DNA from 3 places in the Pilosibacter fragilis genome. Region 2 is predicted to be linked to each of the others. Evidence: a T-box and tRNA genes for the amino acid it is inferred to sense, from the RefSeq annotation. Region 2 holds a T-box; the other regions hold tRNA genes.
The links. The T-box of region 2 lies ahead of proS (proline--tRNA ligase). A T-box ahead of a tRNA ligase gene usually reads a tRNA of that ligase, here a tRNA-Pro.
Positions count from the first base shown of each region.

Region 1: it has a tRNA-Pro gene. The T-box ahead of proS (proline--tRNA ligase) is inferred to sense a tRNA for this amino acid. The anticodon was not compared.
Region 3: it has a tRNA-Pro gene. The T-box ahead of proS (proline--tRNA ligase) is inferred to sense a tRNA for this amino acid. The anticodon was not compared.

Region 1 covers NZ_JAVYJB010000005.1:247,462-252,660, reverse strand. Annotated here, with positions in the region: gene ABCW45_RS06935 (nuclease-related domain-containing protein) at 1-124, opposite strand, end outside; gene ABCW45_RS06930 (AbgT family transporter) at 507-2,045, shown strand; gene ABCW45_RS06925 (C-GCAxxG-C-C family protein) at 2,188-2,712, opposite strand; tRNA gene ABCW45_RS06920 (tRNA-Gln) at 2,861-2,932, shown strand; tRNA gene ABCW45_RS06915 (tRNA-His) at 3,132-3,205, opposite strand; tRNA gene ABCW45_RS06910 (tRNA-Arg) at 3,242-3,315, opposite strand; tRNA gene ABCW45_RS06905 (tRNA-Gly) at 3,339-3,409, opposite strand; tRNA gene ABCW45_RS06900 (tRNA-Pro) at 3,500-3,574, opposite strand; gene ABCW45_RS06895 (metallophosphoesterase family protein) at 3,857-4,381, opposite strand; gene ABCW45_RS06890 (XTP/dITP diphosphatase) at 4,385-4,987, opposite strand; gene ABCW45_RS06885 (lectin like domain-containing protein) at 4,995-5,199, opposite strand, start outside.
Region 2 covers NZ_JAVYJB010000010.1:133,240-138,438, reverse strand. Annotated here, with positions in the region: gene ABCW45_RS11165 (ABC transporter ATP-binding protein) at 1-396, shown strand, start outside; gene ABCW45_RS11160 (ABC transporter ATP-binding protein) at 474-2,261, shown strand; gene ABCW45_RS11155 (hypothetical protein) at 2,488-2,706, shown strand; T-box leader at 2,834-3,096, shown strand; gene proS (proline--tRNA ligase) at 3,269-4,702, shown strand; gene ABCW45_RS11145 (biotin transporter BioY) at 4,702-5,199, shown strand, end outside.
Region 3 covers NZ_JAVYJB010000002.1:213,209-218,407, reverse strand. Annotated here, with positions in the region: gene ABCW45_RS02330 (heavy metal translocating P-type ATPase) at 1-288, shown strand, start outside; gene ABCW45_RS02325 (metal-sensing transcriptional repressor) at 437-859, shown strand; gene ABCW45_RS02320 (hypothetical protein) at 882-1,193, shown strand; gene ABCW45_RS02315 (hypothetical protein) at 1,428-1,679, opposite strand; tRNA gene ABCW45_RS02310 (tRNA-Pro) at 2,128-2,201, shown strand; tRNA gene ABCW45_RS02305 (tRNA-Glu) at 2,218-2,289, shown strand; tRNA gene ABCW45_RS02300 (tRNA-Thr) at 2,327-2,399, shown strand; gene aroA (3-phosphoshikimate 1-carboxyvinyltransferase) at 2,546-3,823, opposite strand; gene ABCW45_RS02290 (prephenate dehydrogenase) at 3,959-5,086, opposite strand.

The sequences.
Region 1 (5,199 bases), on a different contig from region 2:
GCTGTTTGTTCATGTGTTTCGCGATCAGCCAGAACACCAGCACACCGGCCAGTATGTAGGCAAAGAACATAAAGTAGTCCTGCGCCGAATGAAGTTTCCATGTCTGAAAGTTTCCACCAAACATATTATATCCTCCCAGGTATTCAATTAACCGCACATTGGCACTTGCTGCCACTGACAGTCTTTTTTGAATCCGTCAGGCAGGATTCCTTTATTATCTGTCATCACGTTTCATGCACGATACTTTATCTTAACATGAAACCACTATAAACGCAATAATCTTCTCATAATCGCCATTTCCTGATTTGTGCATTTTTACCAAATATTTATCATTCCATTTGGCGAAATCTCCGGCTTTTTTTTCAGTTTTCTAATCTAAAAATAAAAATTATAAACACTTTATAAAAAACATATAGCTTTTTTGAACCATTTATAGTATAATATCCATGCAAGCGGGATCTCGGGGGTTTAGGTCCCGTAAATTAAGTTTACAGGAGGTTTTTCAAATGAGTGAAAACACTACCGCTAAGAAAACCGGCGTGGACAAACTGATTGATGGTATCGAAAAAGTTTGTAACAAATTGCCGCCGCCAGCGATTCTGTTCTGCTGGCTCTTCCTTATCACAGCCATCATCGGCTGCATCTTCAGTGTAATGGGCGTTGCCCTTACAAACCCGGCTTCCGGAGAGGTCGTAACATCTGCGAACCTGTTCTCCAAAGACGGCGTTGACTGGATCTTAGGCAACATGGTAAAGAACTTCACAGGCTTCGCTCCGTTAGGTCTGGTTATCACCATGACACTCGGTATTGGTCTCTGTGAGGAGTCCGGAATGCTGATCTCCATGCTGAACAGTTCCTTAAAGAACGTTCCTGCAGCTATGATCCCGTACGTAATCGCATTCGTTGGTACCGTTGGTAACATCGCTTCCGATACCGCTATGGTCGTTATCCCGCCGATGGCTGCCATCGTTTACATGGGCGTAGGCAAGCACCCGGTAGTTGGTATGATGGTTGGTTACGCAGGTGCTCAGGCCGGTTTCACAGCAAACCTGATGGTTGCCGGTACTGATACTCTGTTACAGGGTCTTACAAACGATGCGATCAAGGCATTCATCCCGGATACAACATTCCAGGTTGACCCGACCTGTAACTGGTTCTTCATGATCTTCTCCACCTTCCTCTGTGCAGCAGTTATCGGATTCTGTTCCGTACATATGATCGAGCCGCGTTTCGGAAAATACGAGGGTGCCGGAGAAGCAAAACTTGAAGAAGTTACTCCGCAGCAGAAGAAAGGTCTTAATGCTGCAGCTCTTACCGCGATCATCTACATCATCATCATTGCAATCGGATTCTTCACCGGTCTTCTTTCCGGCGAGAACGGTGCGTTTATCGGATCCCCGCTCTTAAAGGGCCTGATCCCGATCCTGTTCGTTCTGTTCTGCCTCTGCGGTCTTGCATACGGCTTCACTGCAGGCACATTCAAGAACGCTGTTGATGTCAACAAGGCAATGTCAAAGCAGATGGCCGGTATGGGTTCCTACGTTCTGTTCTGCTTCTTCTGTGGACAGTTCCAGGGCTTATTCAACTGGACAAAGCTTGGTACACTCCTTGCGATCGCAGGTGCTGACGGACTCGAGGCTGCTGGCTTCACAGGCATTCCGCTCTGTGTAGCTTTCATCCTTCTCTGCTCCTTCGTCAACATCTTCGTATCCTCCGGTTCCGCGAAGTGGGCTATTTTCGCTCCGATCTTCGTTCCGATGTTCATGCTCCTCGGTTATCATCCGGGCTTCACACAGTTACTTTACAGAATTGGTGACTCCCCGTTCAACTGCTGGACACCGATGTCCGCATATATCTGGATGATCTTAAGTGTTGCTCAGACAAAGTACGTTCCGGATCTCAAGATCGGTACTCTGATCTCCAATATGATCCCGATGTCCATCGTTCTTCAGATCGCATGGATCATCGTAGTTGTTATCTGGATGATGATCGGACTTCCGTTCGGACCGGGCGTAGGCGTTGCTCTTCCGGCTGGAATCCTCTAATTCAGAGTATAGCAGCTTACAAAGCTTATTGTGTAAAATATAACGGCAGAATGACCCGTCGCTTTTGCGGCGGGTCATTTTTTGTTGCCATAATGATACCTCAGAGATGAGTTCTTTTCTTCTCAAGATCGGAAATTCAATTCTATTTCTGTAGTTCTTCCAAGTGTCTCTCCAGAATATCCGCTGCACAGGCTGCAAGCTCTGCACATGGGCGCTTTTTATAGTAGCTCTCCGTTCTCGCCTCCGGAACCGGAGTTGTATCCGAATTGATCCCCGATAAAAGTTCCCTGCAGATATAGCTGCCGTTCTCGTCTTTAAACGTCGTTACAAGCTTCTGAATCCTTTTATAGTGATCCTGCTTCTCCGCCGCCGCTTTCGGGTCTGTATAGCCTTCCAGAGCCCCACAGACCAGTGCCATTCCGCTGACACAGCCACATACCTCCCGAAGTCTTCCGAGGCCGCCGCCAAACGAGGACGCCAGGCCTGCCGCCATCTCTCTGCTGATTCCGCGCGTCTCCAGTTCATCCGCAAACGCCAGTGTCACCGCCTGAGAGCAGTTGTAACCTTCCCGGAACAATTCTCTCGCCAGCTCACCTCTCGATTTTAAACAGACTGATCCGTTTTTTTCTGTGTTTTCCACAACCTTTGCTGTTTTTTCCTCTGTCATTGCTATATTCCTTTCCTGTCAAACCATAGTTACAGTTCTGCCATGCGCTTTCTCATCCAGATCAGCATATGGCAAACCAGATGGCAAGTTGCCAATCCTCTGCTTGTTTTTTTTTCAGTCTTATGATAGAATACTAATGTTATGGCAATGGGCCATCGCCAAGCGGTAAGGCACAGGACTTTGACTCCTGCACTCGAGGGTTCGAATCCCGCTGGCCCAGCGGAAAAAGGCTGAATTTCTATTATGGAAATTCAGCTTTCTTCATTTTCGTTGAGTTCATTTTCTATTTCCTGAATCATCTTCAGAATGCTTTCCCGACAATGTTCCACCGCATCCGCGCACACGTCCAGATCTTCCTTCAAATCTAACCTTTCATAAAATACAAAAAAGCCCCGGGAACTGCTTCCCAGGGAAATACGGGTGGATACAGGGATTCGAACCCTGGGCCTCCAGAGCCACAATCTGGCGCGCTAACCAGCTGCGCTATACCCACCATAATATAAAATTCGAAATCACACTTGATTTCAAATGAGCCTGAAGGGATTCGAACCCCCGACCCACGGCTTAGAAGGCCGTTGCTCTATCCAACTGAGCTACAGACTCATTATGCTTTTTCGCAAAAGCAAAGCGGGTGATGGGAATCGAACCCACGTATCCAGCTTGGAAGGCTGGTGTTCTACCATTGAACTACACCCGCAGGAAAATTTTTCTTTTTTCGCTGACCATTAGATTATATCTCACATCCACTCATTTGTCAACAAGTTTTTTATCTTTTTTTCGATAAAAATCGGGGTGACAGGATTCGAACCTGCGACTTCCTGGTCCCAAACCAGGCGCTCTAGCCAAGCTGAGCCACACCCCGGGGATTTCGCAAAGCATTTAAAAACAAAAGTTCACTAAATGCGTTTAAAATTATACCGTAGATAGGTTGGATTGTCAACCACTTTTTTTATTTATTCGAGGCTTTATTCGAGGCTGAATCCTCCACTATCTCTGTTCCGGCGGCATTTCTTCTACAATTGGCTGCATACGCACTTTCTGCGCAGGCAGCTATCTGATTTCATACAAAAAGCAGTTCCGAACTTATTCTTCGAAAACTGCTTTCTGATTTTATCTGTTTTGTGCCAATTATTTCCGGTCCCGCCTAGTAAAGTCCCGACGGAATATCCCTGTCCTGATCCACATAACAGACCGTATAATGTGCCTCACCGTTCCGATCAAGCTCCATCAGCATGTAGGACGGCTTTCTTCCGTCCTGTCTCGGATAGGAGAGACTTCCCGGGTTCAATACAACAAGCCCGTCCTCACAGTACTCCAGATGCGGCTTGTGGGTATGTCCGAACATGACGATATCGGCTTTTCTGGCTCTCGCCTCTTCCTTGATCGTCTCCAGCTCGAAAGATACGCCGTACATATGGCCATGGGTCAGAAATGCCCGGTATTTTCCGATCGAGATCTCCTTCTCCCTGTCTGTCTGGGAGAAGAAGTCATTATTTCCGCGCACCACGCGGATCACGCAGTTATCATTATTTACCCATTCCTTAAAATATGCCTCGCTGCCCTCGGTATCGCCCAGGTGGATCAGCATATCGAACGGGGACTGTTTCTCAATAATTTCCCTGAGATTTCCATCTCTTCTGTGGGTATCGCTCACGATCAGAATTTTCATACTTTATTCTCCGATCTCTTCTGCAAGACGTTTCTTCATCGCCCGAAGCGCTTTTCCGCGGTGACTGATGGCATTCTTCTCATCCATGGTGATCTCCGCCGATGTCTTTCCGTACTCCGGCAGCATCAGGATCGGGTCATAGCCGAATCCGCCTGCGCCAGCCGGTTCATGGGCGATCACACCCTCCATGGTTCCCTCCGCTGTCAGGGTTCTTCCATCCGGGAGAACTGCCGCGATCACGCAGACGAAACGCGCCGTGCGCTTTTTCTCCGGAACACCATCAAGGCGGTGGATCAGGTTCCAGTTTTTAATTTCATAGGAAGTCTTCTCTCCCATGTAGCGCGCGGAGTAAACGCCCGGCTCCCCGTTCAACGCATCGATCACAAGACCGGAGTCATCTGCCAGAACGATCCCGCCTGTCTTCTCCCACACGGCTTTTGCCTTAATTAACGCATTTGCCGCGAATGTATCTCCATCCTCAACAATATCAATATCCACACCGGCTTCCTTCATGGACAGGATCTCCGCCCCGAGGTCTTTTAAAATCTCGCAGATCTCCCGCATTTTTCCGGCATTTGATGTTGCAAAAACAATTTTATGTTCCATGTATCTCTCACTTTCCAATTTTCCGGCTGTAGGCCTTCAGGCACACGTTGCATCTCTTGGATGTCTCCGTCCGTTCCCACAAAGAGCCATCAAAACTAATATACCCCTCGCCGTCGCCTATGTCAACATTTCCGGTCCGTCCGCTCCCAGCATACTCCACCGCCACCGGCTGCGTCGTCCCAGGCGTGCGGATCTTTACCGCCACAACGAAC
Region 2 (5,199 bases):
GGAAACAGTGGCGTCCGTCTCTCGGGAGGGCAGGCGGCGCGTCTTGCGTTGGCGAGAACACTCTGCCATGGAAAGCCGGTGCTGGTTCTGGATGATCCGTTCTCGGCGCTCGACAGAAATACAGAAAAACAGGTATTTGAGCATGTGAAGGAGCTCTCGAAAGACAGGATCGTGTTCCTGATCTCCCACAGACTATACCTGTTCCCGGAGTTCGACCAGGTGATCTGGATGGACCAGAAGATGGGAACATGCAGCAGCCATGAGAGGTTGATGGCGGAAAATCCGCAGTACGCGGAGCTTTACAGGGCGCAGGTTTCGGAGAAAGATGAAAATATTCTGTCAAGTGAGAAAAAGGATCATCCTGACGGCGCACAGAAATATGAAGATATTGAATAGACAACGAAAAGAAGCGGAAATCGCGGGAATCCATCAGGGAGACCGCGTGAAAATTCTGGGGAGAGGAGATGGAAATCATGACTGCAAATAGACGTATCAGCGCGGCATCGATTATCGGAAATACCGTCGTGCGGGAAAAATGGCTTTCCATCGGAATCATTCTGACGGTGACGGGTGCCGTTGTCATTTCCCTGCTTCCGCCTCTCGTTCTCGGAAAGATCATTGACCGGATCGCCGGCGGAAATTTCCCGGGATTTTCCATGGCAGCAGAGTATTTTCTGCTGATCTTTTTGTCGGGGGCGCTGGAGTCCTTGAGAGAAAGTTTCCTGACTGTGTTTGGACAGAAGATGACCCATGCGTTCCGAAGCGAGCTTTCGAAGAAGCTTGTCCGGCTGAGCGCTGACACATTAAATAAGGAAGAGCCGGGTGCTGTGGTATCCAGGTTTGTGGGCGATGTAGATACCGTGGAGGCATTGTTTACCTCCGGAATCATCAGCATGTTCGCGGATGCCTGCAGAGTCATCAGTATCTTTGCGGTGATCTGGTTCCAGAACCGGGGACTTGCGCTGCTTCTTGTTGTATTGATTCCGGTGATCTTTGCGTTCACGAGAATCGTCCAGAAGCAGATGCTGACGGCGCAGTTAGAGAATCGCGCGGCAATGAGCCGTGTCACAAATCATGTTCCGGAGACAATCCGGTGTATTAGAACGATCCATACACTTGGAAAAGAGACGTATATGGAGAAAAGGTATGATGACTATATCGGGGAGAGCTATTCGGCGGTCGAGAAGACGAACTTTTACGACGCTGTTTACTCGCCGTTGATCCTGTTCCTGAATGCGGTGGCGGTGGCGATCGTCATGCTGCTTGCGGCATCCGGAAACGCGAAGATCCTGGCATTGTTCGGCATGTCCGTGGGAAAATCTGTCGCAGTCATCAACTATATTTCCCAGGTATTCTCGCCGATCGAGAACCTCGGCATGGAGATCCAGACGATCCAGTCGGCGGTTGCGGGTGTTTACCGGATCAACGAGTTTCTGGCGAAGCCGGAGAGGGAGATGGTAGAAGAGAGAGCACTTGTGGATTCCAGACATACAGTTGGAAAGAATGGCGCTGTACAGGAATTAGAGAATGCGCAGGGGAGAGCGGAGAATAGTTCCGGGGACACCAGTGCGGCGAGTATAGATTTAGACGCGGCCAAGGTAAATGATAGCGGAATTTTCGAAAATACAGAACCATGCGTGGAGTTTAAAGATGTCACCTTCGGCTACGACGACCACATCGTTTTAAATGACATGAATTTCGCAATCTATCCGGGCGAGCAGGTAACGCTGACGGGACGTACCGGCGCCGGAAAGAGTACGATCTTTAAGCTGCTTTTAGGACTCTATCGCCCGAATTCCGGTGAGGCTCTGATTGAGGGCGAGGCGGCATATCGGCTCTCTGACAAGGAGAAAAGAAAGAAGTTCGGCTATGTGGAACAGTCCTTTCATATGGTTCCGGGCACGGTTCGCGACCAGATCACACTGTTTGACCCGGCGATCGGGGACGAGGCGGTGCAGGCGGCCGCGAAGCTCGTGGGACTCCATGGGACGATCGTGAGCCTGGATGATGGCTATGACACATTATGTAAACCGGAGATATTCTCCCAGGGTCAGTGGCAGCTCTTATCCATCGCGAGAGCCGTTGCCGGAAAACCTGGGATCCTGCTTCTCGATGAGATCACGGCGAACCTTGACGCGGAGACGGAGGAGATGGTGCTCCGGGCATTAAAGAGCGCGTCGGAAGGGCGTACTGTTATCTCGATCTCCCACCGTGTTTACCAGAAGGACGGAACTGGGCGGCTCATTACCGTGTATGGATAGGGATTTTCTGAACTGAAAATCCCGTACAATACAGTTATGGCAGCGGATTTTGCCGATTTGGAATGCGAAGCATCGGCAAAATCGGTTACAGTTCATGTAAGCATGAACTGTAACATCAGATCAGGTATTTAGCGATTGGGAGCTGATTTATATTTACAAATGTTGACAGTGGGAATATAATAAGCCGAAGAAATCCTCGAGATTTTGTTTGACGGGAGGCGAAATCATGTCAATTTTATTTGCGATCATATTTCTTGTCGTGATCTTTAAGTGCGTTGGTCTTGTGCTTGGCGTATGTGGAAAACTTCTCGGCGCGGTGCTGAGCTTGTTTGGATTTATCTTATCCATCGCTGTCGGAGCAATCGTATTCGGAATTTCCACGGCATTTGCATTGGTGCTGTTATGCATCGCGGCGGGATGGCTGTTGATCAAGCTGATATTTTAAAGATCGTGTGTTCAGAATGGACACAGAAAGTGTGAGACTCCGGGATGGTGATGCCGGCCTGCAAAATCCGTCCCGGAGTCTTGACAAACATGGAAAAATCCATTAAAATCCATCATATATGCATATCAGACAGGCATTGAAGAGGGAAAGTAGATGAATGGCGGCATCCCAGAGAGGAAGCAGACGGTGAGAGCTTCCATGTGCGCGTTGTTGAACCGGCCTCGGAGCTTTGTGCGAGAGATGTGGAAAACGGCAGTGAAAACAGATTGCCGCAGTGAATGACTACATTGCTAAGTACAGCGTAGATCCGGCGTTAACGGATATCAGAGGAGAGTTCCCGTAAAGTGCGGGAGCTAATTTGGGTGGTAACGCCGGCTGTCGGTCCCTTTTGTGGACGACAGCCTTTTTTATATAACAGGAAATTCCGAGGAATTCCCTGTTGCATAAAAAGGCACATTCTTTTTCGTTTCCACGGGGAGTGCCCCGGAACGGAACAGGCGTCCTGCATCCTCAGAAATTTTAGATGTATGCAATCCAAGAATTCATATAAAGGAGAAAAGCAATGGCAAGAGAGAAGAAACTTGTGGAATCCATCACTTCTATGGAAGACGATTTCGCGCAGTGGTACACAGACGTTGTAAAAAAAGCAGAATTATGTGATTATGCAAGCGTAAAGGGCTGCATGGTCATCAAACCGGACGGATACGCGATATGGGAGAACATCCAGCATGAACTGGACAAGCGCTTCAAAAAAGCAGGCGTAAAGAATGTTTACATGCCGTTATTCATCCCGGAGAGCTTACTTGATAAAGAGAAAGACCATGTAGAAGGCTTCGCACCGGAAGTTGCATGGGTAACACAGGGAGGTCTTGAGCCGCTTCAGGAGCGTCTCTGCGTCCGCCCGACATCCGAGACTTTGTTCTGTGATTTCTACCAGAAAGACATCCACTCCTACCGTGACCTTCCGAAGGTATACAACCAGTGGTGTTCCGTAGTAAGATGGGAGAAGACGACAAGACCGTTCCTCCGCTCCAGAGAGTTCTTATGGCAGGAAGGCCACACCGCACATGCGACAGCAGAGGAAGCTCAGGAGAGAACGATCCAGATGTTAAACCTCTATGCAGATTTCTGCGAGGATTTCCTTGCGATCCCGGTCGTTCGCGGACAGAAGACAGATAAAGAAAAATTCGCAGGTGCTGAGGCAACCTATACCATCGAGTCCTTAATGCATGACGGAAAGGCACTCCAGTCCGGAACCAGCCACAACTTCGGCGATGGCTTCGCAAAGGCTTTCGGCATCCAGTATTCCGATAAGGACAACCAGTTAAAATATGTTCACCAGACCTCCTGGGGTATGACGACCCGTATGATCGGTGCCATCATCATGGTACACGGTGACAACGAGGGTCTTGTACTTCCGCCGAACGTAGCTCCGACTCAGGTTGTGATCGTTCCGATCCGCCAGCAGCAGGAGGGCGTTCTTGAGAAGGCAAGAGAGGTCGAGGAGGTTCTCTCCAACTTCCGCGTAAAAGTTGATGATTCTGATAAGAGCCCGGGCTGGAAGTTCTCCGAGTCCGAGATGAGAGGAATCCCGGTCCGTGTAGAACTTGGACCGAAGGATATCGAGGCAGGTCAGGCTGTATTAGTACGCCGTGACACCCACGAGAAGATCACCGTTGCTTTAAGCGAGATCGCAGAGAAGGTGGATGAGCTCTTAAAGACGATCCAGCATGACATGTACGAGCGTGCGAAAGCACACCGTGACGCCCACACCTACGACGCACACAACATGGAAGAGATGAAGGACATCGCTGACAACAAGCCGGGATTCATCCGTGCGATGTGGTGCGGCTGCCAGGAATGCGAGGACAAGTTAAAGGAGCAGGTCGGCGTGACCTCCAGATGTATGCCGTTCAAGCAGGAGAAGCTTGCTGAGACCTGCGTATGCTGCGGCAAACCGGCAACCAAGATGGTTTACTGGGGCAAAGCATATTAATGAAGCAATGGAATATCAGGGATCTGACGCTCGGAGGGCTGTTTACAGCCCTCATCGGCGTCGGAGCTTTTCTCAAGATCACGATCCCGGTACAGCCAGTGCCCATGCACTTTACGCTGCAGTTTTTCTTTGTGCTGCTTGCGGCGCTTTTGCTTGGATCAAAAAGGGCATTTGCCAGCGTGCTGACATATCTGGTGATCGGATTGTGTGGGATCCCGGTCTTTGCCACGGGCGGTGGTCCGGCGTATCTTTTAAAGCCTACATTCGGCTTTTTGATCGGATTTGCGGCGGCGGCCTATGTGACGGGACGTGTATATGAGATCAGGAAAAGTACATCTTTTTCCTGGCTTTTATTTTCTGCATTCTGGGGACTTCTCGCAGACTATGGCTGCGGGATGATCTATTTTTATGTGTGCAGCAATTTTGTCCTTGGCGTAAGCGTCGGATGGAAGGTCGTGTTTGTCAACTGCTTTCTTCTGACGGTCGGTGAGGATTTT
Region 3 (5,199 bases), on a different contig from region 2:
AATTTCTTTGATATCCGGCGTTCCGACAGGGACAAAAAGATAAAAACAAAAATCCATAACAATAAAGAAAAGGAGAGTAACATGATGGAAAAGACATTAAAAGTTGAAGGTATGATGTGTCCGCACTGCGAGGCAGCTGTAAAAAAAGCACTTGAGGCCATTGACGGCGTATCCGTTGCAGAGGCAGATCACGTAAAAGGAACCGCAACGGTGACACTCACAAAAGATGTTCCGACCGAAGTGCTTAAAAAAGCCATCGAGGATAAGGATTACAAGGTGATCGGTTGAGAGTTGACTGCAAAAAATGATTGAATATCAGCTGCCCCGGGATGAAAGATTCCTGGGGTGGCTTTCCTGCTATATAGGCAAATGCCTGTGAGGCAGATCAGAGAAGAAAACATGATATCGTAGGAACGTAAGATTGGGGAGGTTGTGCATGGAGAAAAAATCATGTTGCTGTGCCGGAGAAGCGGAGACAGTAAATGTAAATATGGAGACAACAGGGGTAACAGGAGCAGAAGCAACAGCAAATACGGTGACTGCCGAAACAGAAACACCGTCCGATGACGCTGTCTGCCACTGCCGCCACAAACATAGAACAGAAAAGGAAGAGAAAGATCTTCTGACACGCTTAAACCGCATTGAGGGGCAGGTCCGCGGCATCAAAGCTATGGTTCAGGACGAACGCTACTGCCCGGATATCCTGGTTCAGGTATCTGCCGTCCAGTCTGCCTTAAACGGCTTCTGCAAAGTTCTCTTATCCAACCACATCAAAACCTGCGTGGTGGAAGATATCAAGAACGGAAACGAGGAGACCGCTGTAGCGGAACTCTGCGAGACGATCAAGAAGATGATGTAGAGATGGGAGGTAACAGTGAAATTTGAAATATATAAAGTTTTACCCGGAATGTGTTATAATTACCGCAGTTGTATTGTATATAAAACATTTACTCTATCCTTATGATTTTCGTGAAAAATTCCCTTATGACGATCCGCCGCCGAAGTTTTTTGGCTCTTTCTCATTGGGGGAATTAGTACAATATATAATCCAGGTATTAACGTTACCTATTATAGGATTTGCTATGATTCCTTTGCAATTTTTAGGGAAGGTAGTGGATGTAATACTGATAATTTTATTAGTTATGTGGTGGTTCATACCAACAGGACTCGCTAGAAAAATAGATGACTGGTAATAGAAAAGCGTCCCTGCTATAAAAGCAGAGGACGATTTTCTATTGCAGTAAGATATGTTTTAGAAAGAGCGAAAAACATTTGTGTAGATGGGATAAATTTTTTTCATCAGATGCGAAGGGCGCATTTTAAAAGGATTAATGGATATAATGTTAGATATAGGAAAAAGTGATCTTATATAGAACAATCGCAGGCATGGATTTTGATTTTCCAGCCTGCGATTATATCTCGTAAATCTATCCGATCGTGCGGTAAGTAAAGAATGCGAAGCCGAGGATACAGAGGGACGCGATGATCTCGCTGATGATCCGGATGATGGTATTTGGGGCGCCGTTGCCGGCGATCCGGTGGATGATCCGGATACTCACAGTGATCGCCACAAGAATGATCAGTGTGAAGTACGCAGTTCGCAACGGAATTACATTGAAAGCGCCGAGACCGGCAGCGATCAGCATGGCAATGGAAAGAAGGATTCTGATTGCTTTCATAAAAACGCCCCCTCTGGATATAAAATTACGGAAAATTTAAGTTGAACGCACATGAACTCTGATGTGTGAACACGGTCAGTACAGGCTGACAAATTCTTTTCAGGATCACAGCATATCTTCGCAGAGTGCTTCTCCCAGATGGAGATGATATTCCCGCTCGGAAAGGCTGTTATGATCCGGCGTTTAAAGAAGTGGGACCTCATGAGTGAGATAAGCAGATGCGATGAGTTCTCTTTCGGATATTATAACACTATTCTGTTTAAAAAGAAAACTTTTCTGTTAATTTCTTTTCAAAAATTTGATCCGTCAGGCATGTGTGACGGATTAAAAATGGGAAGAAGAGTAGAAAATGTAGATAATGTAGATAAAATGCAAAAAATAGAAAAAAATCAAAAAAAGCTGTTGACATTTCCGCAAATCTATATTATACTTACGTACGTAATCGAGACGAGGCGTGGCTCAGTTTGGTAGAGCGCTGCGTTCGGGACGCAGAGGTCGCAAGTTCGAATCTTGTCGCCTCGACTTACTTAAATACTAAGGCCTGTTGGTCAAGCGGTCAAGACGACGCCCTCTCACGGCGTAAACCCGGGTTCGATTCCCGGACAGGTCACTTGCTGTTGCGTTATGCAGCAGCATTTTTTAAAGGTGCTTCCGTGGCTCAGTTGGTAGAGCAACGCATTCGTAATGCGTAGGTCGCCGGTTCGAGTCCGGCCGGGAGCTTACTGATGAAACCCTTGTGAATCAAGGGTTTTTTTGTTGTTCTGTGTGAAGATGAAAACTGTTTGGAATGGACGGCTTTTTGCGTTTTTATAAAAAGAACCCGAATCCATCTCTGGAGAAGTACCAGATGGATTCGGGTCTTTTTACTATTTTGTAAGTTTTTCCAACTCCTCATAAAAAGCCGGATAAGAGATATCCACGCAGTCCGCATCAATGATCTCAGTCTCCCCGTCCGCAGCGAGGGCAGCTACGGCGAAGGTCATGGCGATGCGGTGATCCTTGCGACTGTCGACGACGGCACCGTGGAGCGGTTTTCCGCCGTGGATGATCATGCCATCCTCAGTCTCCTCCACATCGGCGCCCATGGCGCGCAGGTTTTCGACCATGATGGCGATACGGTTGGATTCTTTGACTTTTAACTCAGCGGCATCGCGGATGACCGTGGTCCCCTCGGCGAAACATGCCATCATGGCGATGGTCGGAAGCTCGTCGATGAGAGTCGGGATGATATCGCCCTCGATGACACAGCCCCTTAAGGAACTTGTGCGGACCAGAAGGTCGGCTGTCGGCTCTGCGTTCTCGTGATCCTCGTTTAACAGGGTGAGATCAGCGCCCATAGCCTCACAGACCTTGATGAGTCCGGCTCTTGTCGGGTTGATGCCTACATTCTTAATAAGAACTTCGGAATTTGGCAGAATCAGGCCTGCTGCCACAAAATAGACGGAAGAGGAGATATCTCCCGGCACATCGATCCGGTTTCCAAAAAGCTCTGTTGCCGGCCAGATCGTAACGGTAGTTCCCTTTGATTCCAGCTCTGCGCCGAAAAACTTCAGCATCAGTTCCGTATGATTTCTGGAAACCTGCGGCTCCGTGATACTTGTGAGCCCGTCTGCGTAGAGTCCGGCCAACAGGATCGAAGATTTTACTTGGGCAGATGCGACTTTGGAAGTGTAATGGATCCCTGCAAGCGGTTTTCCACAGATCCTGAGCGGCGCACAGTCATTTCCGCGGACACTCTTGATATCAGCTCCCATCATGGATAACGGCTTGATAATGCGCTTCATCGGACGTTTCTGGATGGATTCGTCACCGGTCAGCGTCACGTCGAAATTCTGCGGCGCGAGAATACCGGAGATGAGTCTTGTGGTGGTTCCAGAGTTGCCGCAGTCCAGGGTCTCGGCAGGGGCAGCCAGTCCGTGCATGCCCTTTCCGTGGACAGTGACAACACCATTTTTATTTTCGATATCGATTCCCATGCGGCGGAAACAGCCGATGGTGGAGAGGCAGTCAGCGCCCTCCAGAAAGTTATGGATCTCTGTAGTTCCCTTCGCAATGGATCCGAACATGACACTGCGGTGGGAGATGGATTTATCGCCCGGGACCGTGATCTCACCCCGGACATGGTCTGCTTTATGTAATTTCATATAAATTCCTCGTAATTTGCGTTTAATACGATCTGATAAAAAACTGGTATGCATTTTGACGTAGCAGTCCGCGTATAACAGGCGGTCATGCGGTATCGGAATATGCTGGCGCATACCTGAATGAAACTATAAGTCTTACTTTGTCAGCACATAGTTATGGCTTTTCAAAAGCTCCGCCGCCTCATTCTTCTTATCTTCCTTATAAAAAGAAATCCGAAGTGCTCCTTCACCTTCCTCGCGGCTGTGATTGATACCTATATTCTTAACACTGATTCCCTTCGCGGCAAGGATCGCAGAGAGGACAGAAATAGATCCCGGCTCATCCAAAACATCCACACAGAAGGAGTAATCCCGCTCGATGGGACCCTGTCCGCGGTTCGGGAATGTGGAACGGTATTTGCCTGATTCCTCGAACATCTTGTAGATCGCGTCACCGTTATGGTTTTCCAGCGTGTCGCAAATGGATTCCAGGGAAGTGATATACCGCTTTAAGAGCACCAGAATATTTTCTGTGTTCGTCATGCAGATCTGCTCCCACATGACAGGGGAGGAGGAGGCGATACGTGTGATATCCTTAAAACCTCCCGCGGCCAGCCGCTTCATGATCTCATCCTTTGAATCGTTGTCATGGACAAGATTAACGAGGCTGGATGCCACAAGGTGCGGCAGATGGCTGATGGCCGCGACGGAAAAATCGTGCTCATGGTAGTCGAGAACGATGGGGAGAGCGCCGATGGCCAGGGCAACCTGGCGGATCCTGCCGATCTGCTCCGGTGTGGATTTTTTTGTAGGTGTAATAATATAGTAGGCATTCTCCAGAAGATGGTCCGTAGAGCTCTCATAGCCGGTTTTTTCAGAACCCGCCATCGGATGGCCGCCGACAAACACATCCTCGTAATCCAGACGTTCCACCGCCTGATGGATGTCTGTCTTTGTGCTTCCGATATCAGTGATCAGCGCACCAGGTTTCAGAAACGGGCGTACCTTTTCGAGGTATACCGCGTTGTATTCTACAGGGGTGCAGAGAAAAATAACGTCACATGCGGAGAGTGTCTCATCGATCCCGTCAAGGATCATGTCGATGGTCCCGTCCGCTTTTGCCTGCTCAAGCTTTGAGCGGGTCCGCATGTACGCCATGATTGTAATATCTTTATTCGCACGGCGAAGGCCTCTGGCGATGGATCCGCCGATCAGGCCAAGGCCGATAAAACCAAATGTAGAATCAGACATTGTACAGCTCCTCCTTTGTCCCTTCGATTTTATAACACAGGGATATGAATGTCAACAAGAAAAATCAATACTTTAAAGTGATAAATCAAACATTGCCAGGATCTGCATATCTGTGGGTGTGCGTCGCATGTCTGCCTACAAAACAG